3 regions of the Streptomyces sp. NPDC006602 genome follow, and region 2 is predicted to be linked to each of the others. Evidence: riboswitches for the same ligand, from Rfam matches in the RefSeq annotation. Region 2 holds a riboswitch; each other region holds the start of a gene.

Region 1 (10,316 bases), on a different contig from region 2:
CTCCCACAGCTACCGTGAACTACCTCTGCGCCTGGCCGAGTTGGGCGGAATGTACCGCTCCGAGCTGTCCGGGGTGCTGGGCGGTCTGACCAGGGTCCGGGCCATCCAGCTCAACGACGCGCACATCTTCTGCACCCTGGAGCAGGCCGTGGACGAGGCCCGGGACGCCCTCGAGCTCATTGGCCGCGCGTACGCCGATCTCGGCATCCGGGCCGCCCGGTACCGGCTCTCCCTCCCCGGCGAGGGCGGCAAGTACGTCGCCGACCCGGACCTGTGGCGGCGGGCCACCGCACTGCTGCGGGAGGTCCTCGACGAGTCGGGGATCCCCTACGAGGCGGCCGAGGGCGAGGCCGCCTTCTACGGGCCCAAGATCGACGTCCAGATCGCCGATCCGGCCGGCCGCGAGTCCACCCTCTCCACCGTCCAGATCGACTTCCACCAGCCCGAACGCTTCAACCTGCACTACATCGGCGCCGACGGGGCGAAACACCGGCCGGTCATGGTGCACCGCAGCATCATCGGCAGCGTGGAACGGGCGGTCGCGCATCTCCTCGAGCAGCATGGCGGCGCGTTCCCGGCGTGGCTCGCGCCCGTACAACTCGTGGTACTGCCGGTGGCGGACGCGCAGGAGGAGCGGGCCCACGAGGTCGTACGGCAGGCGGTCGCGCGCGGACTTCGGGCGGAAGTCCGCGGCCCCGGCGACGGCACCCTCGCCGCCCGGATCCGGGCGGCGCGACTCGTGCCGTACCAGGCGGTGATCGGGGAGCGGGAGGCCGAGGGCGACCTGGCGGCCGTACGACTGCGGGACGGGAGCCGTCCGGGAGCGGTGCCGGTCGGGGAGCTGCTGGACCGGATCGCGGCCAGGGTCGGTGATCGCGGGACCGAACTGTGGGCGGCTGCGTAAGGTCGCTGGCGTAACCCGTCGTAGCCCGTAGAGAGAGGAACCCCGCCGTGACCGGTCAGCCCATCCCGGTGATCATCGACTGCGACACGGGTGTCGACGACGCCCTGGCCCTGCTGTTCGCCGTACGGCATCCCGCGCTCGACGTACGGGCGGTGACCTGCGTGGCCGGGAACACCGACGTGGACGGCGTCGTACGCAACACCCTGACCGTGCTGGAGCAGGCCGGGGCCGGTGACATCCCGGTCGCGCGGGGCGCGGAGCGCCCGCTGATCGAGCCGGTGCGGACGGCACGGCACGTGCACGGCGAGGACGGCATGGGCGACCTCGGGCTGCCCGCTCCGACCCGTCGGCCGGTCGACGTGGACGCGGTGACGCTGCTGCGCCGCGAGATCCTCGCCTCGCCGACGCCGGTCACCCTCATCCCCACCGCGCCGCTGACGAACATCGCGCTGCTGCTGCGCACCCACCCCGAGGTGGTGCGCAACATCGAGCGGATCGTGTTCATGGGCGGCGCGGTGGCGACCGGGAACGCCACGCCGGTCGCGGAGTTCAACGTGTGGCACGACCCGGAGGCGGCCGCGATCCTGCTCACCGCAGGGGTGCCGATCACCATGTACGGCCTGGACGTCTTCAAGCAGGTCCTCGTCCCGGCCGGGGACGTCCAGCGACTGCGCGCCAGCGCGGAACCCCGCCTCCGGCTGGCCGGCGAACTCCTCGCCCACCGCGACCCGGCCACCTCCGGCGACCCCACCCCCACGGGCGGCCTCGGCGACGCGGGCGCCATCTGCGCGGTCGTCGACCCGGGGGGCATCACCACCGAACGCCTCCCGCTCGAGGTGAGCCTGGCCCCGGGCCCCACCCGCGGCCAGACGATCGCCGACCGCCGCCCCCGCCCCGGCGAGTCCGAGATCCACGAGGGCACCCGCGAACAGCCGCTGGTGGACGTGGCGTTGGGCGTGGACGTGGAGCGCTACGTGAAGCTGTGGCTGACGACGGTGGAGGGCGTCTGACGACGGTGGAGGGTGTCTAGCGCGTCTCCGCCGCCGGCCGTACCGCCCACCGCTGTTCGACCTTGGCGAGTCGCCAGTAGCCGATGGCGGCGGCCCACACCACCATGAACAGGCCGACGATGACGTAGCCGACGCTGTCGAGGTTGATGTCGGCGATCCAGGTGGTGACCGTGTCGCTCAGGTCGAGCTTCTCGTGCAGGACGCCGACGAGTTCGATGGTGCCGATGAAGAAGGCGACGGCGATGGACAGGCCGGTGATGGTGAGGTTGTAGAAGACCTTGCGGACCGGGTTGGAGAACGCCCACTGGTAGGCGAAGTTCATGAACGTGCCGTCGAGCGTGTCGAACAGGCTCATGCCGGCGGCGAAGAGGAGGGGCAGGGAGAGGATCGCGTACCAGGGCAGACCGGCCGCCGCTCCCGAGCCCGCCATCACCATCAGGGTGACCTCGGTGGCGGTGTCGAAGCCGAGGCCGAAGAGGAAGCCGAGCGGGTACATCTGGCCCGGGCGGCTGATGGACTTGGTGAGACGGCCGAGGATCCGGTTCATGAACCCGCGGGAGTCCAGGTGCTGTTCGAGTTCCTGCTCGTCGTACGCGCCCGCCCGCATCGCCTTGAACACCTTCAGGATGCCGAGCAGGGCGACCAGGTTGAGGGCGGCGATGAGGTAGAGGAAGGTGCCGGAGATCGTCGTACCGAGGAAGCCGAGCACCTGGTGGGTGCTGGAGCCCTCGTTCATGACCTTTCCGGCGAGCTGGGTGCCGCCCGCGATCAGCAGGGCGAGGAGAACGACCACGCTGGAGTGGCCGAGCGCGAACCAGAAGCCCACCGACACCGGGCGCTTGCCGTCGGCCATCAGCTTGCGGGTGGTGTTGTCGATCGCGGCGATGTGGTCGGCGTCGAAGGCGTGCCGCATGCCGAGGGTGTAGGCGGTGATGCCGAGGCCGATGCCGAAGGCCTTGTTGCCGACCTCGTAGTGCCCGGGGGCGACGAGGAGGAACAGGATTCCGAAGGCGACGACGTGCAGTGCGGCGACGACCGCCATCAGTCCGGCGGTCTTGAGGGTGTCCTCCCGGCGCCACTTGAAGGACGTCGGGGCGGGGACCGACGCAGACTTCCGGGCAGGGTTGGGCAGGGTCATCCGGTCACGCTCCAGCACCTCGTGGATCAACTCGTGAGATGCCGTGGCCGGTCTCCTGGCTTAGAGCTCCGAACAAAAGTGGAGCCCGGCTCGCGGCGTCTGGCACGCACGCTCGCCGCGTTGCCGAAAGCCCCTAGTAGCTCCGCTACGAGGAGCTTCCGGCGCCTTGCGATCGCACGCACCAGACGCCGCGAGCTGATCGGACTCCACTTTTGTTCGGAGCTCTTAGGGGTACCTCCCCCTCGAGCGAAGTCGAGAGTGGGGGAGGGTCGTGCGTGTCCGTTCCTGCCTTCCCGGTCTTGCGACCAGTGGCCCGGCTTGCGCCGGACGGGACGGAAACTCCCCGATCACAGTGGCGAGGGCCGCTCCGGCATGGGTCCCTGAGGGACCGTCACCGGCTTCCCGAGCACCACGGCCCGCCCACCGTAGGGGGGTGAGCCGTCTCCTGCATAGCTGCGTACCTGCGCAGGTATGGAAGATCACATAGGGGTGCCTGCGAGGATGGCGGCATGCATCTCGTTCCGGCCGACCGAGCGGATCGCCGAACCATCGACGGGCACCGGGTGTGCGACGCGATCGCCGCGATCGGCGAACCGGGCCATGTCCGCGCCTGGGCCGACCGCTTCGCCCTCCTCGCCGATCCCAAGAGGCTCGCCCTGCTGCTCGCCCTGCACCGGACCGGCCCTCTGGCCGTCTCCGACCTGGCGATCGCCACCGGCATGAACGACCCCGCCGTGTCACAGGCCCTCAGGCTGCTGCGGGCGGCGGGGGTCGTGGAGGGCGAGAAGGAGGGAAGGATCGTGCGCTACCGGGTGGTGGACCCCGACATCGCCTCGCTCCTCAAGCACTGCGCAACTTCTAGCCTCTCTGGGGGAGTTTGAGCACGAGGCCCTTCGGGCCGAAGCGGGGGTCTGGGGGCGCAGCCCCCAGGGACGGGAAGGGAAGGGGCGGCGGGGGCGATTTCCGTGTCCTGAGCCCGAACGCCGGTCGGGCTGAAACCGCCCGACCGGCGCCGACTACACCAACCGCACCTGACTACGAGCGGGCCGCCTTGCGACGCCGCGTCGCCAGCACGATGCCCGCGCCGCCCGCGAGCAGCACCGCCGCACCGATCGCCATCGGTCCGGTCGCGCTGCTGCCGCCGGTCTCCGCGAGGTCGCCGCCACCGCCGTTCGGCGTGGTGGCGGGGGCGGTGGTGGACTCGGAGGCCGACGGGGTCGGGGCCTCGGTCGAGGGAGAGGGAGAGGGAGACCCGGAGGGGGGCTGCGTCGCCGGGGGCGTCGACTCCTCGGCAGGCGTCGAGGGCACGGTGGACTCCGGCGTCGACGGAGTCGGGGTCGGCGTCGAGCTGACCGGCGGCTTGGACGGCGCCGTCGTGCAGTCCTTCGTGCCGCCGTTCCAGGCCGCGATCAGCTTGTCCTTGATGACCGGGCGGTCCGGGCCCTTGGGCAGGTCGCCGTGGACGAAGCCGTCGTTCGCGTCCGGCTTGCCGTCGAACTTGACCGCGCCGCGGTAGAGGTCGATCTGCGCGAAGCAGCCCGCGTCCGGCACCGCGATGTCGAGGGATTCGGTCTGGCCCGGCTTGACGGTCACCGTGTCGAAGTCGACGAAGACCTGCTCGCCGGAGGTGCCGAAGGTGGCGCCGTGGGCGAGGTAGGAGGCCAGGGAGGCCGTGCAGGTGGTCGCGTCGCCCGCCGTGCGGACCTTGATGTGGACCTTGCCGTCGTCGGTCGGCTTCAGGTTCTGGTCGTCGACCTTGACCGAGTCGTAGAAGCTCGTGCCGTCCAGCGAGAACTGGCAGCGGTCGGTCCCGGTCTCCGTGCCCGCGCCGGTGCCGGGCTTGTACGACCCACCCGACTTCCAGCCGTCGCCACCGGGGGTGCCGGTGGCCCAGGCGCCGGAGGCGGCGGCGACGGAGGCGGAACAGAGGACGAGCGCCGCGGCGCCCGTCCCCAGCAGGCGGCGCGCGGTGACACGTCTGGCTATCGACATGCGGATCCCATCGGATGTGTGTGAGGGGTGGCGTGTGTTCCGAGAACACCGGAACACCGATGAACACCGGGAACACCGGTCTGAAAACACTGGCCCCATTGGTCACATGCGACACAGTGCTCGCTCATCGTGGATCTCTCTGCGGAACGCTGTCAACCTGCGGATATGCAGAGGGAGTTCAGAACTCCATCACAATTCCGCCACACAGGGAATGAATCACTCCGACGGCGTTCGAGTTCGCTTTCCCGGCAATGTGGACAGTACTGAACAGGTACTGGGCAGGTACCCGAGTGCCCCCTGAACACCGTCACGACCGCCATGAGGGAGACCGCCGCGTGACAGACCGGAATCCAGACCGCCCCGACCTTCCCGACCTCTCCTCCAAGAACCCCGACTGGTGGCGCCAGGCCGTCGTCTACCAGATCTACCCCCGCAGCTTCGCCGACGCCGACGGTGACGGGCTCGGCGATCTGCGAGGCATCACCCGGCGCCTGAACCACCTCGCCGCGCTCGGCGTGGACGCCCTGTGGCTCAGCCCCTTCTACCCCTCCGAACTCGCCGACGGCGGCTACGACGTCTCCGACCACCGCGACGTCGACCCCCGCCTGGGCACCCTCGAAGACTTCGACGCGCTCGCCGCCGAGGCCCACCGACTCGGCCTCAAGGTGATCGTCGACCTCGTTCCCAACCACAGTTCCCACACGCACGTCTGGTTCCAGGAGGCGCTCGCCGCCGGGCCCGGCTCGCCCGCCCGCGACCGCTACGTCTTCCGCGACGGCCGCGGCGCGCAGGGCGAACTGCCGCCCACCGACTGGCAGTCCGTCTTCGGTGGCAGCGCCTGGAAACGGGTACCGGACGGGCAGTGGTACCTGCACCTGTTCGCCCCCGAACAGCCCGACCTGAACTGGTCGAACGAGGAGGTCCGCGCCGACTTCCGCACCACCCTGCGCTTCTGGTCCGACCGCGGGGTCGACGGCTTCCGCGTCGACGTCGCCCACGCCCTCGCCAAGGACCTGACCGAGCCGCTGCGCGACCTCGGTGACCTCTCGGCCGCCGCCGAGCAGGTCCTCGACGACATGCCGCCCGGCAGCCATCCCTACTACGACCGCGACGAGGTCCACGAGATCTACCGCGACTGGCGCAAGGTCTTCGACACCTACGCCCCGCCCCGCATGGCGGTCGCCGAGGCCTGGGTGCCCAACGCCCGCCGGGTGCTGTACGCCCGCCCCGACGAACTCGGCCAGGCCTTCAACTTCGAGTACCTGCAGGCCGGCTGGGACGCCGACGAACTGCGTCAGGTCATCACCGACGCCCTCACCACCGCGCGCACGGCCGGCGCCTCCGCCACCTGGGTGCTGTCCAACCACGACGTCGTGCGCCATGCCTCCCGCCTGCTGCTCCCGCCCGGCACCGACGAGAACGCCTGGCTGCTGTCCGGCGGCCACGCCCCCGCGATCGACCCGGCGAAGGGCCTGCGGCGGGCCCGCGCGGCCACGCTCCTGATGCTGGCGCTGCCGGGGTCCTCGTACGTCTACCAGGGCGAGGAACTCGGCCTGCCCGAGGTCGCCGACCTGCCCTTCGAGGTCCTCCAAGACCCCATCTGGGAACAGACGGGACACGTCCGCAAGGGCCGCGACGGATGCCGGGTGCCGCTGCCGTGGACGACGACGGGGCCCTCGTACGGCTTCGGCGCGGGCGGTGCCTGGCTGCCGCAGCCGGAGAGCTTCGCGGCGTACGCCGTCGAGGCGCAGGACGGGGTCGAGGGTTCCACGCTGGAGCTCTACCGCACGGCCCTCAAGCTGCGCCGCAAGCTGCTCGAGGGCGAGTCGCTGACCTGGGCGGCCGACAGCCCGGCAGGGGTGCTGGACTTCGCCCGGCACGACGGCTGGCGGTGTGTGGCCAACCTGTCGGGGACGGCCCTGCCGCTGCCGCCGGGTGAGGTGGTGCTGAGCAGCGCGCCGCTGGACGACGGGCGGATCGGGCCGGACACCACCGTCTGGCTCGCTCGCTGAACGACAGGGCCAGGGCCGGTCGCCCCGACGGCGGACTCAGGGCGTGATGGTCGGTGTCGCGGTCGCGGTCGCCGGCGGGGTGAGGACGACCATCGGCTCGCCCGGCTGCGGCGGCGGCGGAGTGAGGTCGTCCGAGGGCAGCTTCGGCGGGGTGGTCTGCTGGAAGAGGGCCTGGTCGAAGTTGACCAGGCCGGTCTTCTCCATGACCGTGATGTGGTCCAGGACGGTGTTGTTGGCCTGGTCGGCCAGCTGGCGCACCAGGCTGTTCTTGGTGGTGGAACGGATCTTCGCGACCGTGTTGAAGATCGAACCGTGCGTGATCCGCAGGATGTTGGCGAAGTTGGAGTCGAACGCCGCGCCGGTCTGCGAGTCGATCTGGTTCACGAAGGAGACCTGCTGCGGGCTCGCCACGTTCGGCAGGGTGATGTTCAGCATCGGGGCGATCTTGCGGCAGCTGGCGTCCAGCGCCGCGTGTCCGTCCACGAGGTGCTCGGACGCGGTCTTGACCTCCGGGCTCGTCCCCTTCTTCAGGCCGATCTGCCCGAGCGGGTACTCCCACAGCCCGGCCGCGCGCACCTTCACCACGAAGTCCCGGTCCGCCTCCGTCAACGGCCCCCACTGTGTCTGGGCGATGACCCGGTCCTGGGCGCTGGAGACGGTGTCGAGGCCGAGCATCGAGGGATAGGCCAGCGCACCCAAGGTCAGTGTGAGAGCACCGCCCACGAAAAGCGTCCCCATCGTGTTCCGCGAAAAGCGCACCGTGTCTCCTGCCCGGTCGGGATGCCCGCCGGTGGGCGGGTCGGACGTACAGAGGTACGGATGCGGATGCAGACGGAACCTTTTGATTTGGTAAAGAATCGGCCCCTGGGCGCGTTCCTCGTCGGTGGGCGGCCGGTCGTGGACAGCTCGCCCGTACGGCCCGACATCTCTCGCCCCTACCGGGGTGCCGTTGCCGGAGCGGCCGGAGGTGGCCGGTACGGCGTACCACGGGGCGCAGGTCACCGTGCGCGACGCCCTCGAGGAGGAGGTCTGCGTGACGACCGTGGCGGCCGACGGAACATGGTCCTGGGTACCGGATTCCGCACTCCCGGCGGGCGTGGGCCGGCTCCAGGCGACGGCGACGCTGAACGGGGTCGGCGCGCCGAGCGAGCAGATCACCGTCACGGTGGGACCGGCCGGTCGGGATTGACGCAAGCTTGACCCGTTCGCGGGCGAGAGCAGACAGACCCCGGAGATAGCGTCGCCTGCATGTCCATGTCAGCGCAGTGGCGCCCGGCCGGGACTCCGGCTCCCCCGCGGACGTCCCTTCCCGTCCTCCCCTACCGCAAGCCAACCAAGGGCCGTGACTACTGGGTCCTGGACGACGTACTGCCCACCGCCGACGCGGACGCCGTACGGGCACGCTGCCTCGCCAAGGACGACTGGACCGAGGGCTACCCGCACAAGCCCGAGGCATGGCCGGGGCTGCGGGCGATGCCCGGCCTCGAGCCGTCCGAACTGGCCCGCGTGGAGCGGCTGGTGCGACAGGCCACCGGCGCGAAGGAACTGTGGGTGCAGCGCACGCCGGGCGGCGGCACCCTCAACCACAACTGCGTCCAGGTCGTCGGGGAGGGCGAGAGCACGCCCCGCCCGCACACCGACTCGCGCTCCCTGTGCCGGTACGCGGCCGTGCTCTACCTCAACCCCGGCGTTCCCAAGGACTGCGGCACCAGTTTCTACCGGCAGTCCCTGCCCGGCGGCCGGCTCGGCGGAAACGTCGTCCAGGCCCCGCACAACAGCCTCGTCGACGCCCTCGGCACCCGGTTCGTCGCCCCGGACGCCTTCGAGGAGGACGTCCGCGTGCCCCACAAGTACAACCGGCTGCTCCTCTACAACGCCAACCTCGTGCACAGCGCGACCGGTTACTCCGGCCGCACGCTGGAGGAGAAGCGGATGACGGCGGTCTTCTTCTGGATGGCGTGAGCCCCCACGCCTCAGCCGACTACGGCCATGTCGTGCGGGGTGCTGTTCAACCGCCGCCCGCCCGTCTCCGTGCACGTCACGATGTCCTCGATACGGACGCCGAAGCGGCCGGGCAGATAGATGCCGGGCTCGATGGAGAAGCACATCCCGGGTACCAGCGGCCGCTGTTCACCCTGGACGAGGTACGGCGGCTCGTGCGTGGTGACGCCGATGCCGTGGCCGGTGCGGTGGATGAAGTACTCGCCGTAGCCGGCGTCCTCGATCACCGTCCGGGCCACCCGGTCGATCTCCTCGCACGGCACACCGGGCTCCACGGCCTCGAAGGCGGCCTGCTGCGCCTGCCGCACGACGTCGTGCACCGCCCGCTCCTCGTCCGTGGGCTCGCCGACGTGCACGGTCCGGGTGGTGTCCGAGCCGTACCCGTCCTTCAGACCGCCGAAGTCCAGGACCACCATGTCGCCGTCCCCGATGGTGCGTTCCCCGGCCTCGTGGTGCGGGTTCGCGCCGTTGGGTCCGGAGCCGACCACGGTGAAGTCGACCTGGCTGTGCCCGTGGCGGCGCAGGAGGTGGGCGAGGTCGGCGGCCACGTCGGTCTCCCGGCGCCCGGCGAACCGTACGGACAGGATCTCCTCGTACGTCGCGTCCGCCGCCGCCCCCGCCGCCGCCAGCCGTGCCACCTCGTGCTCGTCCTTGACCGCCCGCAGCATCGGCAACGCGGTGGTCAGCGCGCGGTAGGTGGTGAGCGGCAGGGCCTCCTGGAGGCCGAGGAGGTGCAGGGCCCAGGTGGCGTCGGAGACGCCGTAGTGGCCGCTGGGGCGCAGCAGACCGGCCGCCGCCGCGTACGGGTCCTGGCCGTCCCGCCACTCCGACAGTCGCAGGGCGCCCGCGCCGGGGGCCGCTTCCGCCTCCGGGCGTTCCAGCGCCGGGACCAGCAGCCGGGGTTCCGACTCGGGGACCAGCACCAGCAAGGTGAGGCGTTCGGTGAGCGCGGTGGGCTGGTAGCCGCACAGCCAGGCCAGGTCGGGGCCGGGGGTGACCAGAATCCCGGAGAGTCCGGCGTCGACCGCGTCCCGGGCGGCCCGGGCCATGCGGTCCGCATAGTCCTGCTCGGTGAAGACCACCGGCGTCCTGCTCATCGGTGTCTCGCTCATCGCCCTGCCCTGTCGCCGCGGTGCCGTGCGCTGACCTGTTCATTGGACGGGGACGGGCGTGGGGTGCGCGGATGGACAGGGCCGTTCGGGTGACGGTGGACGCGTCCGCGCACCGTTCAGTACCGCACCGCCCGTCCCACCTTCGCC
Region 2 (10,316 bases):
GTGTCGGCGGCGGCCGTGGCGCTGGGCGCGACGGAACGCGTCCGCGTGGGCATCGGGATCACGCCGGCTCCCTTGCGCAGCCCCGCGTTGCTGGCGATGGAACTGGCGACGCTGGCCCGGGTGTTCCCGGGGCGGCTGGTGGCCGGGATCGGACACGGGGTTCGGGAGTGGATGGTCTCGGTGGGCGTCGCGCCGAGTTCACCGCTGGCTCTGCTGGAGGAGACGATCACCTCCGTGCGCGCGCTGCTGCGCGGGGAGCGGGTCGAACTGGAGGGCCGGGAGCTGCGACTCGACGGCATCCGGCTGGTGCACCCGCCCACCGAACCGCCGCCGCTGGTCGCGGGCGTGGTCCGGCCCCGCTCGCTGGAACTGTCCGGCCGGGTCGCGGACGGCACGCTGATCGCCGAGGGCCACGGCCCGCGCGACCTGAAGAACACCCGGGCGCTGACCGCGAAGGGCGGAGCCGCCGACGACCACACGCTGACGGTGCTGTCCTTCTGCTGCGTCGGCGCGGACCCCGGCGAGGTGGCCCGGACCCTGCACCCGCACACCGAGGGCCACGGCGCCTGGCTCGGCCGCCCGCAGGAGGAGGTTTTCACCGTCTCCGGCAGCCCGGCCGAGGCCGCCGGCCGGCTCCACGAACTGGAGACGGCCGGGGCGGACACGATCGTACTGCGCATCGTCGGCGCCGAGCCGCTGGGCCAGTTGGAAGCCGTACTGGAGGCACTCGGACGCTGAACCTTCGGGACCTCTACCGGGCGCGTCGGCCTTGAGGATCTTCCTGGCCACCGTCTTCGCGGCGCGGAAGTGACCGGACTCGGAGCGCTCCGGATGCTTGACGCTGCGCATCTTCCCCAGACGGGTCGCCCCATGGGGACGGACCCCCATCGTGCGGCGCCGACCCGACGGCGTCGACTTGTGGACCGGCGCTGGGACGGTTTGCCGTGCCGGTCCACGGCCGGTAGAGCGGCACAGCTGCCTCGTCCGGATCGGCGATCTCCGAATGGGTCGCGCCGCGGCCGGGTACTCGCACAGGCCGTACGGCAAGTGCTCTCGGAAGGACGCGGACATGGCCACCATCAGCCCCATCGATCTGCAGAAGGCACTCAAGGGAGCCGACTACCCGGCCGACCAGAAGGACCTGGCGCGGCTCGCACGGGACAACGGCGCCGACAGCTCACTCGTGGAGCGCATCGAGTCCCTGCCGAAGAAGAAGTTCGACGGGCCCAACGACGTCAGCCAGGCGGTCTTCGGATCCGAGTGACCACCCACGACCGACCCAGCGGGTGAACGGGGTCGTCGCCTGGGGCGCGAAGGAGTCGAGCAGGGCGTACGGCTCCTTCAGCGCCCCCTCTGGCCGCCACTCCGGCAGGGGTCGCCGGAGTGACGTCGTCCTCAGTGCGGTACCGGAGTCTTCCGACCAGCGGCACCCGGCTCCTCGGCGGCAACCGCCTCAGCGGCCCCGGGTACGAGCACCCGCTCCGCCATCACCCCGAAGACGAGCCCGAAAGAGGTCCACAGGGTCACCTGGACGGCGAGCGCCGCCAGGCGGAACTGCCACAGCAGGGTGGCCGGGTAGTGCTCCGGGACCTCGTTGAAGGACGGCAGGAACCCGTACGCGAGCCCGACGACCAGGACGAGGAACGCGCCCGCGGCGAGCGTCGCGTTCCAGTTGCCCAGGCGCGGCGCCAGGCGCTTGCCCAGGATCACGGTGGCGACAGCGAGCAGCACGCTCAGCACCACCATCAGGAAGTACAGGGCGGTGCGCCTGCCGATGGTGTCGGGGTCACCCACGGCGGGCGGGTTGGCCGGGTACTTCAAGAACGGCACGACATACACGGCGACCAGGCCGGCGACCGCCAGGAGCAGCGCACTCGCGCGCGGCCCGAAGCGGCCGATACGGCCGAGCGCGAAACAGTACGCGAGGGCGGCGATGCCGCCGAACGCGACGCCGTAGACCAGGACACCGGTGGACAGGCCCGCGGTGGACTGCATCGTGCGGCTGACCAGTTCCTGGCCGTGTTCGTGGGCGTGGGCGTGGGCCTCCTCGTAGGCGATCGCCGCGTCGACGCGCGGCTCGCCCAGGAAGTAGGAGACGGCAAGGGCGAGCAGGCCCGCGGCGAGACCCGCGAGCATGCCGCGCACCAGAAGGTTGCGGACGGTTACCGAATTCATGGGCTCGTGCGTTTCCCCGCGCCGTCAGTGGCAGGGGAAGCCGAGCAGGTGGCGGGCGTCGTGCACCCACTCGTGGACGCTCTCTCCGCTCATCGCCGAGGTGGCGCCCTGTTCGAAGCCGACGAAGTAGAGCAGGACCAGCATGAGGATGCCGAAGAAGACCGCCCACGGGGCGATCGCGCCGATCGGCAGCTTGGCCGGTACGGCGGTGGGAATGGTGGTCGGCTGAGCGACAGACTGCGCCATGGCAGGCCCTCCTGGGGAACTCGCGTCCCGTTTCGGTGGTGCACAGGACGACGGGGCGGGTCTGACTTGCCCTGCTGGCACCTGGGGGTGCGAACCGGGCTTACAGTGGCGCGACCGTGCCGGACTCTCACCGGCTTCCACGGAACCGTCGTCGATGTCCGTCCTGGACATCGTCCCAGAAGGTACCGCGAAGCAGGGGCGCGGCCAAGAGCGCATGGGCGCACGCCGGCGAGCGTGGGACCTGAAGTCCTGGGCGACGCCGGGATGTTGAGCATGGGAACGGGAACATGACAAGCCGAGTGACCTTGATCTCACCCGCGATCAGTGCGGCGCTGCGGGAGGCTCGTTTCGACGACGGTTGTCCGCTCGACGCCGCGGGACTCCGGCTCGCGCGGAGCGCGGCCGGGACGCTCACGGCGGTGGACCGGGCTTGGGTGTCCCCCGCGGTGCGCTGCCGGGAGACGGCCGAGGCGCTCGGCCTGGACGCCGTGCCCGTACCGGAGTTGACGGGGCTCGACACGGGTCGTTGGCGTGGCGCGGCCCTGGCGGAGGTGAGCGCGAAGGAGCCCGAGGCGGTTGCCCTGTGGCTGGCGGATCCCACATCCGCGCCGCACGGCGGGGAGTCGGTACGGGAGTTCTGCGACCGGATCGCCGCCTGGCTCGCGTCGGCCGCTCGGTTCGAGGGCCGGACTGTCGCCGTGGTGGATCCCGAGGCCGTACGGGCTGCGGTGGTACGGACGCTCGGGGCTCCCGACCCGGCCTTCTGGCGAATCGACGTGCCACCGCTGACGGCGACGGAGTTCAGCGGACGGTCCGGGCGCTGGAATGTGCGGCTCGGGCAGCCGCTCGGTGGGGCACGGCCCGGGGCCGGGCGGCTGCCCGAGCCCTCGTAGTCCAGGGCCCTCGTAGTCCAGGGCAGGCTGACGAGCCGTCGTCCCCCCAGCGGGATGACGGCCTCACCCCGTGACGCGGTACCCACTTCGTTCTCGCGCGCGAATCCGCCCGGGTGAATCACCCCGATCCGGGTAGTTCACACACACGGCGACCCCGAAGGTGGAGCTCCATGGTCTCTGCGACACCACGTGTGACCTGGGCGGTGGTCGCCGCCGCTGTCCTGGTCCTCACCGGCGCCTGCGACGACAGCGGCGACGGCGACGCGCCCAGAAGGACACCGTCGCCCGTCACCGAGTCGTTCAGCCCCACGACGGCCGGTACGTCACCGTCGGTCTCCGAGTCCATCACGCCGACAGGGACGGCACCGGCGGACCCGGAGGAAGCCGAGCAGGACATCAGGGAAGCCTGGCGGATCTTCTTCGATCCGGCGTCCTCCCTCGACGAGAGAAGCGAGGCCGTCGAGAGCGGCGAGGAGAACGCGCTGATGATCGACAATCTCTTCCGCGACCGGCTCGGCCGCCGCCTCCGCGCCGACGTGACCTCGGTGTCGTACACCTCCGACCTGCACGCCGACGTCACCTACACCCTCACTCGCGACAGCCGACGGCTGGACACCGGCGGCCCGGGGGCGGCCGTCCTCCAGGACAACACCTGGAAGATCGCGCTGGGCACGGTCTGCGACCTGACGCGGCACGCCAATGACGCCCCCCAGGCACCGGCCTGCGAAGAGCCGACCGACCCAGCCCCTTGACGTGCGGTGCGCCATCACCGCCGCGGCCGGCCGCGGCGAGGCGGGTCGGTGACACGGGCCGGCCGGCGTCCACCGCCTCGAACTCGCCCGCAGCGGATTCTCGCCGGGACACGGCACGCCACCCCAAGCAGTCAGGCATTCCGGCCGACCGACAGGGACACGGTCCGACTTAGGCGTGCCAGTGGTAGCGACGCTCGGGGCGGCCCGCCTGCCCGTAGCGCAGCGACACCTCCGCCTGGCCCGTGACACTGAGGTATTCGAGGTAGCGGCGAGCGCTGACGCGCGAGATGCCGACCTTCGTCGCGCACTCGGCCGCGGACAAGGTTCCGTCAGCCGCGCGCAGAGCGCGTTGGACCAGCTCCGCGGTCTCCACGCTCATGCCCTTCGGCAGAGTGGACGTCACCGTCGGTGCCGCCACCCGTCCCAGTGCGCGGTCCACATCGGCCTGTCCGCTGACCATGGCGGTGTGCGGATTGCCGCGCCGGGCACTGTAGCGTTCCAGCCGGTCCTTGAGGTCGTCGGCGTCGAATGGTTTCAGAAGGTAGTCGACCACGCCCTGGCGGACGGCAGCCCGGACCGCCTCTGCCTCACGGGCGGCACTGATCACCAGCACATCGCAGTCGTGGGCCGCCGTCCGCAGTCCGCGAATGACATCCAAACCGAACATATCGGGCAGATAGAGGTCGAGCAGAACCAGGTCGGGCTGCAACTCGGCGGCGGCGGCGAGCGCCTTCTCCCCGCAGTCCGCCGATCCGACCACGCGAAAGCCCTCGACACCATCGACGAATCCGCGGTGGATCCGCGCCACCATGAAGTCGTCCTCGACAACCAGTACGTCGATCACCGGACTTCCTCCGTCTCCCGATCGGTGAGCTGACCTACGGACATCCGGGCGGTGAACACGGCGCCAGGATGTGTGTTGGCCACCGACACCTCGCCTCCTCTGCGTGTACAGACCAGCCGGGTGAGCGCCAGGCCGATACCCCGGTCGCCGCCCCGCGCGGCCTTTGTGGTGAAGCCGCGGGAGAACACCTCCTGCGCGAGCTCAGGAGCCACGCCCGGGCCCGAGTCACGCACCACGATCTCCACACTCGATGCGTCCTGGCGCAGCTCCACCTCCACCCAGGCGTCGTTGCCCTGGTCCGGGGCCGCGGCAGCGTCGAGGGCGTTGTCGACGAGATTGCCGAGCACCGTCGCCACGTCCGCGGAGTCCGTCGGCTCCAGCCGGTCCAGGGCCGTGAGCTCCGAGATGCGCAGCCGGACCCTGCGCTCCGCCGCGAGCGCGGACTTGGCCATGAGCAGCGCGGCGACGGCCCGGTCGCGGACCCGGCTGGTGAGAGTCAGATCGAGCGACTCACGGTGCTTTCGCAGGGCGCGGACATAACGCACGACCTCGTCGTGCTCGCCGATCTGGATGAGCCCGGAGATGGTGTGCAGCTGATTGGAGAACTCGTGGGCCTGCGCGCGCAGCAGCTCGGTGCTGCTGCGGAACGAGCCCAGTTCGCGTTCCAGCTGGGCCAGCTCGGTACGGTCCCGCAGGGTCGTCACCGAGCCCAGCCGACGGCCGTCCTTGGTGACGTCCATCCGGTTCATCACCAGCACCCGACCCCGGCGTACGACCACCTCGTCGCGCCGCTCGGTACCGTGCTCGGCGCCGTGCTCACCGTCCGTCCCGGCCAGTACGTCGTACAGCCTGCCCCCGATCCCCAGGTCGGCCAGGCTCATCCCGACGCAGTCCTCGGGAAGGACGAGAAGTTTGCGGCCGACCTCGTTCACCAGCGTGAGCCGCAGCTGTGGGTCGAGCGCGATCACGCCCTCGGCGATCCCGAACAGCATCGCCTCGCGGTGCTCGGCGAGACCGGCGATCTCACGTGGCTCGAGGCCGAAGGTCTGGCGCTTGATCCGCCGGGCCAGCAGCCATGATCCGGCGCCCCCCAGCAGGCTCGCGATGCCCAGGTAGGCGAGCAGATACGACGAGGCGCCGTTCAGCCGCTGCCAGGCCGTGGGTGAGGCCCGCCCGATCATGACTGTGCCGAGGTGCTCGCCGACGTGGTTGTCGTTGTCTGCGAGCACCGGGACCTGGGCCACCAGCTCGCGGACCCCGTCCACCGGCAGCTCCCCCGACCAGCCGCGCGCTTGCGCGACGTCGGGCCCGTCGACCGGCAGCCGTGTCCCGACCAGGGTGGGATTGGTGGCGGCGACGATCTCACCGGCGGCGTCGGCGACCGTGACGGAGGTGACGTTCGACTGGGTCAGCTTGGTCTGCAGCAGCGGTGCGAGGGTCTCGGCGGGCGCGGGATTGCGGAGCTGGCTGCGCAACAGTGGGTTTCCGGCCATCTCCTCGGCGAGGGCGGTCACCCGGCGTCCCTCGACCCGGTCGAACGTCGCCTTCGACTGCGCCAGCGAGACCCCGGCGACCGCGACCAGCACCAACACAACGACGGCGAACTGCAATACCAGCAGCTCACCGGCCAGTGTGTGACGGCGTGACGTAACGACCACTATGAACTCAACCTTCAATGCTCACACAAGGCAGACGGGCTGTCCGCGGAACCGCACAATCATGGCGCCGGACTCGCCCAAGCGAAAGAGATGAGCCATGAGAACTCGCAGAGCCGCACTTCTCGGAGCTCTTGCCACCGTGTCGATGCTCGCCGTCAGCGCCTGCGGCGCCACCGCGGAGAAGGAGGATTCCGGGGGCGGAAGCGGGAGCGGCAAGCCCGTCACCGGTCTTCGGCTGATGGTGCCCAACACCCCGGGCAGCGGGTACGACGTCACCGCCCGGACCGTCGCGCAGGTGATGCAGGACAGCAAGGTGGCGTCCGGGGTCCAGGTCTACAACCTGCCCGGGGCCGGCGGCACCGTGGGCCTGCAGCGCCTGGTGAACGAGAAGGGCAACGGCAAGCTCGCCATGCAGATGGGGCTGGGCGTCGTGGGTGCCGCGTACACCTCGAAGTCGTCGGCGACGCTGACCGACACCACGCCGATCGCCAAGCTGATCGAGGAGGCCGGCGCGATCGTCGTGTCCAAGGACTCCCCGTACAAGACGATCGACGACCTCGTCACCGCGTGGAAGAAGAACCCCAAGAAGGTGGCCGTGGGCGGCGGCTCGTCGCCGGGCGGCCCGGACCACCTGCTTCCGATGCAGCTGGCGAAGGCCGTCGGCATCGAACCGAAGGACGTCAACTACGTCGGGTACGACGGCGGCGGTGAGCTGCTGCCCGCCATCCTCGGTGACAAGGTCGCCTTCGGTGCCAGTGGCTACGGCGAGTTCCTCGACCAGATCGAGGCGGGGCAGGTGCGCGTGCTGGCGGTGACCAGCGAGAAGCCGATCGACGCCGTGAAGGACGCCCCCACGCTCAAGGACTCCGGGATCGACCTGGTCTTCACCAACTGGCGCGGCATCGTCGCCCCTCCCGGGATCACCGACGCGCAGAAGAAGACCTGGATCGACTCCGTGACCACGATGCACGACTCGGAGCAGTGGAAGGCCGAGCTGACCAAGCGCGGCTGGGCCGACGCCTTCGTCACCGGTGACGAGTTCGGCTCCTACTTGAAGGAGCAGGACCAGTCCGTCGCCGCCCTGCTGGCAGAGCTCGGCCTGGCATGAGCTCCCAGATCGAGGAACGGAGCGTCGAGGACGCCCGTCCACCGCAGGGCAAGGACCGCGCACAGTACGGTGTGTGCGCGTTCCTCGCCCTGCTGGGCACCGCGGTGATCGTGGACGGGCTCGGCATCCCGCACATCACCAGCAGCACCGACCCGGTGGGACCGCGCGCGGTGCCCGTGCTCCTGGGCGTACTGCTTCTGGTGGTCGCGGTGCTGTACGCGGTCGATGTGGCCCGGGGCGGCCACGGTGAGCCGGAGGCCGGCGAGGACGTCGACCTGTCCCAGGGCATCGACTGGCGCACGGTGCTGCTGCTGATCGGCGCGTTCCTGGTGAACGCGGTGCTGATCGAACGGCTCGGCTGGGTGATCAGCGGCGCGCTGCTGTTCTGGGGAACGGCCTTCGCCCTCGGGAACCGCCACTACATACGCAATCTGCTGATCGCGGCGACGATGTCCCTCACCACGTTCTACGCCTTCGCGATCGGGCTCGGTGTCAGCCTCCCGGCCGGTGTTCTGCAAGGGATCCTGTGATGGAGAACCTGAACAATCTTCTCCAGGGCTTCGAGGACGTCGTTGCCCCGATGAACCTGCTGCTGGCGTTGATCGGCGTCGTGGTCGGCACCGCGGTGGGTGTGCTGCCGGGCATCGGCCCGGCGATGACCGTGGCCCTACTGCTCCCGATCACCTACGGCATGGAGCCGGTACAGGCGTTCATCATGTTCGCCGGCATCTTCTACGGCGGCATGTACGGCGGATCGACCACCTCCATCCTGCTGAACACCCCCGGAGAGTCGTCCTCGGTGGTGACGGCCATCGAGGGCAACAAGATGGCCAAGGCCGGGCGGGCGGCGCAGGCGCTCGCCACCGCCGCGATCGGTTCCTTCGTGGCGGGCACGATCGGCACCCTGCTGCTGGTGCTGGTGACTCCGCTCGTGGTGGACTTCGCGATCAGCCTGGGTGCTCCGGACTACTTCGCCCTGATGCTGCTCTCCTTCATCGCGGTCACGTCCGTGCTGGGCGCGTCACGCATCCGTGGTCTCATCTCGCTGCTGCTGGGTCTGACCATCGGCCTGGTCGGCATCGACACGGTGTCCGGGCAGCAGCGGCTCACCCTGGGCATCCCCCAGCTGGCCGACGGGATCGACGTGGTCGTCGTCGCCGTCGCCATCTTCGCCGTCGGCGAGGCGCTGTGGGTGGCCGCGCATCTGCGGCGCAAGCCCGTCGAGGTCATTCCGGTCGGCAGGCCGTGGATGGGGAGGAAGGACTGGAAGCGGTCCTGGAAGCCCTGGCTGCGCGGTACGGCGTACGGCTTCCCGTTCGGCGCGCTCCCGGCCGGCGGTGCGGAGATCCCGACCTTCCTGTCGTACGCGACGGAGAAGCGGCTGACCAAGCACCCGGAGGAGTTCGGCAAGGGTGCGATCGAGGGTGTGGCCGGTCCGGAGGCGGCGAACAACGCCTCCGCGGCGGGCACGCTGGTCCCGATGCTCGCCCTCGGGCTGCCGACGAACGCGACCGCCGCGGTCATGCTGGCGGCGTTCCAGTCGTACGGCATCCAGCCCGGTCCACTGCTGTTCGAGCGCGAGGCGAGCCTCGTGTGGGTGCTGATCGCCAGCCTGTTCATCGGCAATCTGCTGCTGCTCCTGCTGAATCTGCCGCTCGCGCCGACCTGGGCGAAACTGCTGCAGATTCAGCGCCCCTACCTGTACGCGGGAATCCTGTTCTTCGCGTCGATGGGTGCGTACGCCGTCAACGCACAGCCCCTGGACCTGTTCCTGCTGCTGTTGCTGGGACTCCTCGGCTTCGCGATGCGGCGGTTCGGACTGCCGGTGCTGCCGCTGATCATCGGCGTCATCCTCGGCCCGCGGGCCGAACTGCAGGGACGGCGCTCCCTGCAGCTGTCGGGCGGTGAACTGTCGGGGCTGGTGGGCGGACCGGTGTCCTACGCGGTGTACACGGCGATCGTGCTGGTGCTCGTCTGGCCGTTGGTGCGGCGGTTCGTCGTACGTCCGCTTCGTGAGCGAAGTGCCTGAGAGTGCCGGAGAGGGGGTCTGCAAGGGCCCTGGAGGGAGAGCAGAGATGACCGTACTGGTCGGATACGTACCCACACCCGAGGGTGAGGCCGCGCTGCGCGCGGGAATCGACGAGGCCCACCTGCGCGGCGAGAAGCTGCTGGTGGTGAACACCTCTCGGGGTGACGCCTATGTGGACCCGCGCTTCGCGCAGGAGCCTGATCTGGCTCATGTCCGCGAGGACCTGGCCGCGCTGGGGATCGAGTTCGACGTCCGCCAGGTGCTCGGCGGTGGCGATGCCGCCGAGGAGATCATCGAACTGGCGGAGCAGGCGGACGTGTCCCTGGTGGTGATCGGGCTGCGGCGCCGGAGCGCGGTCGGCAAGCTGATCATGGGCTCCGCCGCGCAGCAGATCCTGCTGGGAGCCGGCTGCCCGGTCCTCGCCGTGAAGGCCGCTTCCTGAGCACGGCGCCGGGGGCCGGGAGCTCCCAGCCCCCTCGGAGCCCCTCGGAACTCACTCTCACCGTATGGGACAACGATGATCTTTAGAACATTCGGCTGGTCGTTCGTCGTCACGGCGGCCGGCCTCACCTTCGCCGCGTGGCAGTGGGGATGGGAGGCGTTCGGGATCG
Region 3 (10,316 bases), 830 kb from region 2:
CACACCCTCGACGACGGCGATGTCACACCCTCGCGCGCCATGCGCGAACAACGGCCCGATCAACTCCGGCCCGCACAGATACGCGTCGAGATTCCGCCCCACCCGCCCGGTGGCGAGCGTGTGGTACCCGGGGTCGATGTAGTCCGGCCCGACCTTGTGCGCAGACACGGCGAGCCCCCGCGCGGCGAACGCGGCCATCAACCCCGTGGCAACGGTGGTCTTGCCGCTGCCCGAAGAGGGCGCGGCAATGACCAGCCGAGGGACGGAAGAAGTCACCACTCGATGCCCCTCTGCCCCTTCTGCCCGGCGTCCATCGGGTGCTTGACCTTGGACATGTCGGTGACGAGATCGGCGAACTCGACGAGCTTCTCGGGAGCGTTGCGCCCGGTGATCACGACATGCTGGGTCCCGGGCCGGTCCCGCAACACGGAGACGACCTCATCGGTGTCGATCCAGCCCCAGTGCATCGGGTAGGCGAACTCGTCCAGCACATACAGCCGATACGTCTCGGCCGCCAGGTCCCGCTTGACCTGCTCCCAGCCCTCCCGCGCCTTCTCCTCGTTGTCCATCTGATCGTCGCGCTGCACCCACGACCACCCCTCGCCCATCTTGTGCCAGTCGACGGTCCCGCCCTCGCCGGACGCCCCCAGCACCCGCAGCGCGTTCTCCTCACCGACCTTCCACTTCGCCGACTTGACGAACTGGAACACCCCGATGGGCCACCCCTGGTTCCAGGCCCTGAGCGCCAGCCCGAAGGCAGCGGTGGACTTGCCCTTCCCGATCCCCGTGTGCACGACGACAAGCGGCCGATTACGACGCTGACGAGTCGTCAGACCGTCCTCGGGTACGACACTCGGCTGTCCCTGCGGCATTACGCGGCCCTCCTCGAATTCCCCTGAACGTCTCTGACCAGCCCGGCGATGGAGTCCGCCCGCAGCTCGTCCAGCGTCACGGCCGTACCGCCCAGCTCACCCGCGAGCTGCCCGGCAAGACCCAGCCGCACCGGCCCCGACTCGCAGTCCACGACAACCGACGCGACCCCCTCGGCCGCGAACAGACGGGCCGCCCGCCCGGCCAGCGCAACCGGCTCCGGCCCACCCGTGGCACGCCCGTCCGTCACGACCACGACGAGCGCCCGCCGCGCGGGATCCCGCAGCCGCTCCACCCGCAGCACCTCGTGCGCCCGCAGCAGGCCCGCCGCGAGCGGCGTCCGCCCACCGGTGGGCAGCGACTCCAGCCGAACCGCCGCGGCGTCGACCGAGGAGGTCGGCGGCAGCGCGACCTCGGCGTCCGACCCCCGGAAGGTCACCAACCCCACCTTGTCCCGCCGCTGATAGGCATCGAGCAGCAGCGACAGCACAGCGCCCTTCACCGCACTCATCCGCTGCCGGGCAGCCATCGACCCGGAAGCATCGACGACGAACAGCACGAGATTGCCCTCGCGCCCCTCCCGCGTAGCCTGCCGCAGATCATCACGGCGTACGACGAGACCGCGCCCCGACCGCCCCCGCGCCCGCTGATGCGGAGCGGCCGCCTGCACGGTCGCCGCCAGGTGCAGCTTGGTCAGCGCCCCCTGAGGCCGCCGCGCACCCGTCGTCCGCCCGTGCTCGGTCCGCGCCCGCGAACGCCGCCCCGCGGCACCCTCACCGAGTCCGGGCACGCTCAGCATCTTGGTACGGAAGGGTTCCGAGGCCCGCGCCGGCTGCTGTTCAGCCGAGCCGCCACCGGAAGACCGAGGCTCGCCGCCCTCCTCCCCGGCCTCCGGCCGCGCACCGGTGTCGCCCCCTTCGTCGGGCCCCTCGTCGGGCCCCCCGGAAGGCGGTTGCCCGCCGCCCCCACCGGGCCCGTCCGGATCGGGATCCGGATCCTCGTCCTCGGACCCGCCCCCGAACTCCTCGAGGGTCTCGTCGAGCTTGTCCTCGTCAAGTCCCGGCGCGTCAAAGGGATTACGCCGCCTGCGGTGCGGCAGCGCGAGCAGCGCGGCCTGCCGTACATCCTCCGCGAGCACCTCGGTCCGCCCGGCCCACGCCGCCAGCGCACTCGCCGTCCGGGCCATCACGATGTCGGCCCGCATACCGTCCACCTCGAAGGCGGCACAGGTCGCCGCGATCTGCCGGAGCGCCCCGTCGCCCAGCAGGACCGACGGCAGCAGCTTCCGCGCCGCCACGATCCGCGCCCGTACGGCACTCTCCTCGTGCGCCCACCGCGCGGTGAAACCGGCCGGGTCGTCGTCGTACGCGAGGCGCCGCCGTACGACCTCCACCCGCTGGTCGGGCTCCCGCGAGGCCGCGACCTCGACGGTCAGCCCGAACCGGTCCAGCAACTGCGGCCGCAGCTCGCCCTCTTCGGGGTTCATGGTCCCGACCAGCAGGAACTTCGACGCATGCCGTACGGAGACACCCTCGCGTTCGACGTACGACGCACCCATCGCCGCCGCGTCGAGGAGCAGGTCGACCAGGTGGTCGTGGAGGAGGTTGACCTCGTCGACGTAGAGGATGCCGCGGTGCGCGTCGGCCAGCAGTCCTGGCTCGAAGGCCTTCACGCCCTCCGAGAGCGCCCGCTCGATGTCGAGGGCGCCCACGAGCCGGTCCTCGGAGGCGCCGACGGGGAGTTCGACCATGCGGGCCGGGCGCGCGGTGCCGTTGCCGGGCTCATGCGGCCCGTCCGGGCACGCCGGGTCCGGCCCCGCGGGGTCGCACGAGAAACGGCATCCGGAGACGACGGACACCTCCGGCAGCAGCGCCGAAAGAGCCCGCACCGCCGTGCTCTTCGCGGTGCCCTTCTCGCCGCGCACCAGCACACCGCCGACCGCCGGGGACACGGCGTTCAGCAGCAGCGCGAGGCGCAGATCGTCCTGGCCGACGACGGCCGTGAACGGGAACGGGGTACTCACTTGTCGTCGCCCTCCAAGTCGCCTTCCAGCTCCAGGTAGGTAGCCCGCAGCCGCTCGATCGTGTCGGCGTCCGGCTCGGCCCACAGCCCGCGGTCGGCGGCCTCCAGGAGCCGTTCCGTGATGCCGCGCAGCGCCCAGGGGTTGGACTTCTTCATGAAGTCCCGGTTCTCCTGGTCGAAGACGTACTCCGCGCTGAGCTTCTCGTACATCCAGTCGTCCACGACCCCGGCCGTGGCGTCGTACCCGAAGAGGTAGTCGACGGTCGCCGCCATCTCGAAGGCACCCTTGTAGCCGTGCCGCCGCATCGCCGCCATCCAGCGCGGGTTGACCACCCGGGCGCGGAAGACGCGGTGTGTCTCCTCGCCGAGCGTGCGGGTCTTCACCTGGTCCGGGGTGGCCGAGTCACCGACGTACGCCTCGGGGGAGGCACCTGTCAGGTGCCGGACCATGGCGACCATGCCGCCGTGGTACTGGAAGTAGTCGTCGGCGTCGACGAGGTCGTGCTCACGCGTGTCGACGTTCTTCGCGGCCACGGCGATGCGCTTGAACGCCGTCTCCATGTCCCCGCGCGCCGCCCGCCCGCCGAGCCCGCGCCCGTAGGCGTAGCCGCCCCACACCGCGTACACCTCGGCCAGGTCGGCGTCCGAGCGCCAGTTGCGCGCGTCGATGAGCGGCAGCAACCCCGCCCCGTACGCACCCGGCTTGGAGCCGAAGATACGGGCCGTCGCGCGCCGCCGGTCGCCGTGCTCGGCGGTGTCCTCGTCGGCATGCGCCTTCACGAAGTTCTTGTCGGCCGGCTCGTCCAGCTCGGCCACCGCGCGCACGGCGTCGTCGATCAGCCCGACGACGTGCGGGAACGCGTCCCGGAAGAAGCCGGAGATGCGGACCGTGACGTCGATGCGGGGACGCCCGAGTTCGGCCAGGGGCACGACCTCGAAGCCGGTCACCCGGCGCGAGGCGTCGTCCCAGACGGGGCGGCAACCCAGCAGCGCCAGGATCTCGGCGATGTCGTCGCCCTGGGTGCGCATCGCGGAGGTGCCCCACACCGTCAGGCCGACGGACTTCGGGTACTCGCCGGTGTCCTGGAGGTACCGCTGCACGAGCGAGTCCGCGAGAGCCTGACCGACCTCCCAACTCAGCCTGGACGGAATGGCCTTGGGGTCGACGGAGTAGAAGTTGCGGCCGGTCGGCAGGACGTTGACCAGGCCACGCGTCGGCGAACCGGACGGGCCCGCCGGGACGTAACCGCCGTCCAGGGCCTTGAGGATGTGCCCGATCTCGTCGGTGGTCTTCGCCAGCCGAGGCACGACCTCGGTGCAGGCGAACTCCACCACGGCGACGGCGTCCGGGAGTTCCACGCCCAGGACGCCCCTGACCAGAGGAGCGGCCTCGGCCACCGCCCACCCCCGCGCCTCCATGCCCTCCGCGATCCGCCGGCACAACTGCTCCAGCAGGTCGATCGCGTCGGCGGCCGAGCGGGCGGGACCCTCGACGAGGTCCGTCAGCTCCACCGGGGCCTTGACCGGCGCCCCGGGCTCGGCGAGCAACTCCTTTTCGCCGAGGCCGAAATGGGCGGCCAGTGAAGCCCTCAGGCCCGGCAGCGCGTTCGCCTGCCCGCCCCACACCTGCGAGGCCCGCAGCACCGCGAGCACGAGGTTCACACGCGGCTCGCCGACCGGACCGCCGCCGAGGATGTGCAGCCCGTCCCGGATCTGCACGTCCTTGATCTCGCACAGATAGCCGTCGATGTGCATGACGAACTCGTCGAACGCCTCGTCGTCCGGCTGGTCGTCGACGTGCAGGTCGTGGTGCAGTTCGGCCGCCTTCACCAGCGTCCAGATCTGCGCCCGCACGGCCGGCGCCTTCGTCGGGTCCAGGTCGGAGACGAGCGCGTACTCGTCGAGCAGCTGCTCCAGTTTGGCCAGGTCGCCGTATGTGTCCGCGCGCGCCATGGGCGGTACGAGGTGGTCGACGACGGTGGCGTGCCCGCGGCGCTTGGCCTGGGTGCCCTCGCCGGGGTCGTTGACGATGAACGGGTAGACGAGCGGCAGCTCCCCGAGGACGGCGTCCGGAGCGCACCCCCCGCTGAGCCCGAGGCCCTTGCCCGGCAGCCACTCCATCGTGCCGTGCTTGCCCATGTGCACGATGGCGTCGGCGCCGAAGCTGTTCTCCAGCCAGCGGTAGGCCGCCATGTAGTGGTGCGAGGGCGGCATGTCCGGGTCGTGGTAGATCGCGATCGGGTTCTCGCCGAAGCCGCGCGGCGGCTGGATCATCACGACGACGTTCCCGAACTGGAGCGAGGCGAGCACGATGTCGTCCCCGTCCACGTAGAGGCTGCCCGGCGGCTCGCCCCACGCCTCCAGCATGCGCTCCCGCAGCTTCGGGTCGAGCTTGTCGAACCAGGCCCGGTAGTCGGCGAGCGGCACCCGCGCGGGCGCGGCGGCGAGCTGCTCCTCGGTGAGCCATTCGACGTCGTGCCCACCGGCGTTGATCAGCCGGTGGATCAACTCGTCGCCGTTGTCGGGGTGCCCTTCGACGACGTAACCGGCGTCCCGGAGCGCGTCCAGGACGCGGATCGCCGAAGCGGGCGTGTCCAGTCCCACGGCGTTGCCGACCCGCGAGTGCTTGGTCGGATAGGCGGTGAAGACGAGGGCGAGCTTCTTGTCCGGGTTCGGCTTGTGCTTCAGTACCGCGTGCCGTACGGCGATCCCGGCGACCCGTGCGGCCCGCTCAGGGTCGGCGACGTACACGGGAACGTCGTCCGGCCCCTGCTCCTTGAAGGAGAAGGGGACCGTGATCAGCCGCCCGTCGAACTCCGGGATCGCGACCTGCATCGCCGCGTCCATGGGGGAGAGGGCGGCATCGGACTCGGACCATGCCTGCTTGGAGGAGGTGAGGCAAAGTCCCTGCAGCACGGGCACGTTCAGGTCGGCGAGTGCCCCGATGTCCCAGGCCTCCTCGTCACCGCCGGCCGACGCCTGCGAGGCGTGCGCGCCGCCGGCGGCGAGGACGGTGGCGACGAGGGCGTCCGAGGTCCCGAGGATCTCGTACAGCCCGGCATCCGCGTCGCGGAGTGAACCGCAGTACACGGGAAGGGCGTTGGCGCCCTTCGCCTCGATCGCGTCGCACAGGGTGTCCACGAAGGCGGTGTTGCCGCTGAGTTCGTGGGCGCGGTAGAAGAGCACGCCGATGGTGGGGCGACCCCCGACGAAGGCACGCTCCCCGTGGACGCCGTACTCCGGCATCTTCTGCGGCTCGAGGAACCCCTCACCCGTCAGCAGCACGGTGTCGGAGAGAAACCGCGCGAGCTCGGTGAGGTTGGCGGGCCCGCCCTCGACGAGATACCGCAGCGCCTCGGCCACCACACCGGCGGGCACCGACGACTCGGCCATGAGCTCCGCGTCGGGCACGGTCTCCCCGCCGAGCAGGACGGTCGGGATCCCCGAGGCCTTGAGGGCGGCGAGCCCGTCCTCCCAGGCACGCTTGCCGCCGAGTAGTCGTACGACGGCGATGTCCGCGCCCTCGACAAGCCCCGGAAGTTCCTCCGCGACATCCACCCGGGTGGGATTGCCGATCCGGTACGAGGCATCGGAAGCGGCCCGGGCCGCCAGCAGATCCGTGTCGGCGGTCGACAACAACAACACTGTGCTCATGCGGGCGCTCCCGGTGGAATGAAAGGCAGTCCTTGCGGCGCGCCGGACTCGATGAGCCGCCACAGCGCGTCCGTGTCCGCGTGCTGTTCGATCAGGTCGCCGAGCCGGTCGAGCTGCTCCTCGCGCAGCGCGGCGAACGAGGTGTCGGCGGCCGGCACGAAACGACGGCCCGCGGCGGCCGCCACCTCACGCAGGAAGGCCCGCCGGAACCCGTCCGACTCCAGCGAGCCGTGCCAGTGCGTGCCCCAGGTGCCGCCGACCCGGCAGCCGTCCAAGAAGGGTTCACCGCCGTTGATCTCGGCGACCCCGTGATGGATCTCGTACCCCTCGACGTGTTCCCCGAGGGCCTCGCCGACGGGCCGGGTGAGGGTCTTCTCGCGGGCGAACCGCACGCGGACGGGAAGGATCCCGAGCCCTTCGACATGACCTCGCCGGCTCTCGACCTCGTCCTCGATGTGCTCGCCCAGGACCTGGAAACCGCCGCAGACACCGAGGATCGGCCGTCCCTGAGCTGCCCTCCTCGTGATCGCCTCGGCCAGCCCCCGCTCCCGCAGCCACTCCAGCGCCCTGACCGTCCCCCGGGTCCCCGGAATGACGACCAGATCGGCGTCGGCCAGCTCCTCCGGCCGGTCCACGAACCGCACGACGACACCCGGCTCGGCGGCCAGCGCGTCGACGTCGGTGAAGTTGGACATCAGCGGGATCGCACAGACGGCGACCCTGAGCACGTCCTCCCCGACGGGCGGGGCGACGACCGACTCCCTGACCGTCCCCCGCAGGGAGACCCGAAGCCCGTCCTCTTCATCTATCCCGAGCCCGTGTCGGAAGGGCAGGACGCCGTACGTGCGCCGCCCGGTGAGCCCGTGGAGCATGTCGAGCCCGGGTTCCAGCAGGGACACGTCCCCCCGGAACTTGTTGACGAGGAACCCGGCGACGAGCGCCTGGTCCTCGGGCGAGAGCAGCGCGACCGTCCCGAAGAAGGAGGCGAAGACACCGCCACGATCGATGTCACCGACCACGAGCACAGGCAGCCCGGCATTCCGGGCGATCCCCATGTTCACGATGTCCGTCCGCCGCAGGTTGATCTCGGCCGGGCTGCCGGCCCCCTCACAGATCACCGCGTCATACGTGCCCCGCAACTCGGCGAGACACTCGAGAACGGTCCCGAGAAGCTTCTGCTGCCGCCCCCCGTGATACCCCCGCGCACTGAGCTCACCGACCGGCTTCCCGAGCAGCACGACCTGACTGCTCTGCTCACCGCCCGGCTTCAGCAGCACCGGATTCATCAGCGCGGTCGGCTCGACCCGGCAGGCCTGCGCCTGCATGGCCTGAGCCCGCCCGATCTCGGCCCCTTCTCGTGTCACGAACGAATTCAGGGACATGTTCTGCGCCTTGAACGGCGCGACCTTGACCCCCTGCCGCACCAGCCACCGACAGATCCCCGCGGTGACGACACTCTTGCCGGCGTCGGAGGTGGTGCCGGCGACGAGAAGACCACCGCTCATGACGTACGCCCCTTCACCAGGAGCCGTGCGGCGACACTGACGCCGAGCGCGAGCCGACCGACGCGCTGCGAGAGTCGTACGGCCCGTTCGACATCGTGTGTGGCGACGGCCCGTCCGTCCCCATTGAGCACGGGCCGATGCTCGATCCGTCCTCCGTACGACAAGGTCCCGCCGAGCCGCACCCCGAGCGCCCCCGCGAACGACGCCTCCACGGGCCCGGCGTTGGGACTCGGATGCATCGCGGCGTCGGCACGCCAGGCACGTACGGCCCCCCGCGGGTCGGGACCGGCCACCGCGGCCAGTACGGCCGTCAGACGTGCCCCCGGCCACCCCGCGAGATCGTCGAGCCGGGCCGAAGCCCACCCGAACCGCCGGTATCTGGGCGACTTGTGCCCGACCATGGCGTCGAGGGTGTTGACGGCCCGGAACCCGAGAAGCCCGGGCACACCCCCGATGGCCCCCCACACCAGTGCCCCCACGACCGCGTCGGACGTGTTCTCGGCGACGGACTCGACCACGGCCCGGGCGATCCCGTCGGCGTCGAGGGCCTGCGGATCACGCCCGCACAGATGCGGCAGCCGAGCCCGCGCGGCGTCGACGTCCCCCGCTTCCAGCGCCCGCCCGATGACCCGAGCCTCGCGCGCGAGCGAAGTCCCCCCGACCACGGCCCAGGTGGCCGCGCCGGTCAGCGCGACGGAAGCGGCAGGAGACGGACCAACGACACGAGCGGCCACGGCTCCCAGGGCGACAGCACCCCCGGCACACACGACGGCGTGCAGCGCGCCCCACCCCCGGTGGTCCCGCCACAACACCCGTTCCACGGCACCCGAGGCCCGCCCGAACGCGGCGACCGGGTGTCCTCGGCGGGGATCGCCGAGGAGCAGGTCGCCGAGAAGGCCGGCGGCGGCGCCGTACGCGAAAACGCGATCGGCACGCATGGACTCAGCCGACCGCTGTCACAGACAGGGCGCTGGTGTTGAACCTCAAACGGTAGCCGCGCATGGCGATGTGTCCTCACTCAGGGTGTCCGCGCCCTGGTTCGACGAGATCGGCGGTGAGAGTTCCTGGCTCCCGGGGCTTCCTACCCCGGTGACAGTGGCGGGACCGCGCCGGACTCACACCGGCTTCCTCTCCTGCCGCCGTACATGGCTCCGGCAGTCCACCACGGGGCCGGAAGGGCCGTCAACTTGCTGTTGACCTGCGGGAGCGTAGTGTGCAGAAGCCCACATCGCAGGGGGCGCCCGTGCCCGTGACGTGCGGTGGAACGGCGACCGGGCGGGTACGGGACACAAGGTCCCGTACCCGCCCGGCAGATGTGACGTCAGGCCATGATCAGGTAGATCCCGTACCCCACCGCCGCGGCGCAAGCCGAGAAGCACACGTACGCCCCCGTCACCGCCAGCCCCGCGGATCCGCCCTGCGCCGCCGCCCGTTCCTGGCGCGACAGCCCGACGATGCCGAGGGTGAACAGGGTCACGAGACCCACGGTGATGACGAGACTGACGCCGAAGACGGAGCCGAGAGCCGCCCAGTCGATCTTCATGCTGGTTCTTCCTTCATGCCGGTTGGTGCCCGGGTGGCGGGGCTCAGACGGTGGTCGCGGCCGGCGGGGCCGCGGGGTCGGCGGCGGTGGCCGCAGCCGCAGCGGGGGCCGGGATCGTGGCCGTGAGGTCCTCGGTCACGGTGCCCGCCGGGGGCGGCGTCACGGCGGCGATGGCCGTGGTGACCACACCGGCCGGCTCCTCGGCGTCGTTGACGTTCGTGTGGTCGACGACCTCGCGGCGGGAGAGCTTCCAGATCGCGACGCTGGAGGCGATGAGGAAGACGGCGACGAGGGCGGTGCCCCAGGCGCCGAACCCGGTCACGTACTCCGCGAGCGCGCCCACCAGGGCCGCGGCGGGCAGGGTCAGACCCCACGCCACGAACATGCGGGTCGCCGTCGACCAGCGGACCACGCCGCCCTTGCGGCCAAGGCCCGCACCCATCACCGAGCCGGAGACGGAGTGGGTGGTGGAGAGGGAGAAGCCGAGGTGGGAGGAGGCCAGGATGACCGTGGCCGCGCTGGTCTGGGCGGCGAAGCCCTGCTGCGGCTGGAGTTCGGTCAGGCCCTTGCCCATGGTGCGGATGATGCGCCAGCCGCCGAGGTAGGTGCCGAGCGCGATGGCGAGGCCCGCGGAGAGGATGACCCAGGTGGGCGGGTCCGAGTCGGGGGCGACGACGCCGCCGGCGACCAGGGCGAGGGTGATGATGCCCATCGTCTTCTGG

Evidence for each region. Region 2 has a riboswitch for cobalamin ahead of ACFYO2_RS04135 (CbtB domain-containing protein). Riboswitches for the same ligand answer to the same signal wherever they lie in the genome.
Region 1: it holds a riboswitch for cobalamin, as region 2 does, so the genes downstream of both, ACFYO2_RS15720 (HoxN/HupN/NixA family nickel/cobalt transporter) here and ACFYO2_RS04135 (CbtB domain-containing protein) in region 2, are expected to answer to the same signal.
Region 3: it holds a riboswitch for cobalamin, as region 2 does, so the genes downstream of both, ACFYO2_RS00320 (cobalamin biosynthesis protein) here and ACFYO2_RS04135 (CbtB domain-containing protein) in region 2, are expected to answer to the same signal.

The regions. Positions count from the first base shown of each region.
Region 1 is NZ_JBIAHG010000005.1:129,215-139,530, reverse strand. It holds gene thrS (threonine--tRNA ligase) at 1-904, shown strand, start outside; gene ACFYO2_RS15725 (nucleoside hydrolase) at 952-1,914, shown strand; gene ACFYO2_RS15720 (HoxN/HupN/NixA family nickel/cobalt transporter) at 1,931-3,052, opposite strand; cobalamin riboswitch at 3,080-3,481, opposite strand; gene ACFYO2_RS15715 (ArsR/SmtB family transcription factor) at 3,562-3,933, shown strand; gene ACFYO2_RS15710 (LAETG motif-containing sortase-dependent surface protein) at 4,088-5,044, opposite strand; gene ACFYO2_RS15705 (glycoside hydrolase family 13 protein) at 5,380-7,056, shown strand; gene ACFYO2_RS15700 (DUF4142 domain-containing protein) at 7,093-7,794, opposite strand; gene ACFYO2_RS15695 (hypothetical protein) at 8,006-8,245, shown strand; gene ACFYO2_RS15690 (DUF6445 family protein) at 8,311-9,018, shown strand; gene ACFYO2_RS15685 (M24 family metallopeptidase) at 9,030-10,169, opposite strand; gene ACFYO2_RS15680 (hypothetical protein) at 10,286-10,316, opposite strand, start outside.
Region 2 is NZ_JBIAHG010000001.1:893,041-903,356, forward strand. It holds gene ACFYO2_RS04115 (LLM class flavin-dependent oxidoreductase) at 1-738, shown strand, start outside; partial or broken gene ACFYO2_RS04120 (DUF6424 family protein) at 766-1,089, opposite strand; gene ACFYO2_RS04125 (DUF2795 domain-containing protein) at 1,070-1,264, shown strand; gene ACFYO2_RS04130 (CbtA family protein) at 1,396-2,175, opposite strand; gene ACFYO2_RS04135 (CbtB domain-containing protein) at 2,200-2,421, opposite strand; cobalamin riboswitch at 2,458-2,602, opposite strand; gene ACFYO2_RS04140 (histidine phosphatase family protein) at 2,709-3,314, shown strand; gene ACFYO2_RS04145 (hypothetical protein) at 3,485-4,066, shown strand; gene ACFYO2_RS04150 (response regulator) at 4,236-4,910, opposite strand; gene ACFYO2_RS04155 (ATP-binding protein) at 4,907-6,568, opposite strand; gene ACFYO2_RS04160 (Bug family tripartite tricarboxylate transporter substrate binding protein) at 6,714-7,676, shown strand; gene ACFYO2_RS04165 (tripartite tricarboxylate transporter TctB family protein) at 7,673-8,206, shown strand; gene ACFYO2_RS04170 (tripartite tricarboxylate transporter permease) at 8,206-9,705, shown strand; gene ACFYO2_RS04175 (universal stress protein) at 9,752-10,147, shown strand; gene ACFYO2_RS04180 (DUF475 domain-containing protein) at 10,223-10,316, shown strand, end outside.
Region 3 is NZ_JBIAHG010000001.1:58,650-68,965, reverse strand. It holds gene ACFYO2_RS00345 (cobyrinate a,c-diamide synthase) at 1-276, opposite strand, end outside; gene cobO (cob(I)yrinic acid a,c-diamide adenosyltransferase) at 273-872, opposite strand; gene ACFYO2_RS00335 (putative cobaltochelatase) at 872-2,893, opposite strand; gene cobN (cobaltochelatase subunit CobN) at 2,890-6,546, opposite strand; gene ACFYO2_RS00325 (cobyric acid synthase) at 6,543-8,051, opposite strand; gene ACFYO2_RS00320 (cobalamin biosynthesis protein) at 8,048-8,989, opposite strand; cobalamin riboswitch at 9,090-9,230, opposite strand; gene ACFYO2_RS00315 (hypothetical protein) at 9,373-9,594, opposite strand; gene ACFYO2_RS00310 (anion permease) at 9,638-10,316, opposite strand, start outside.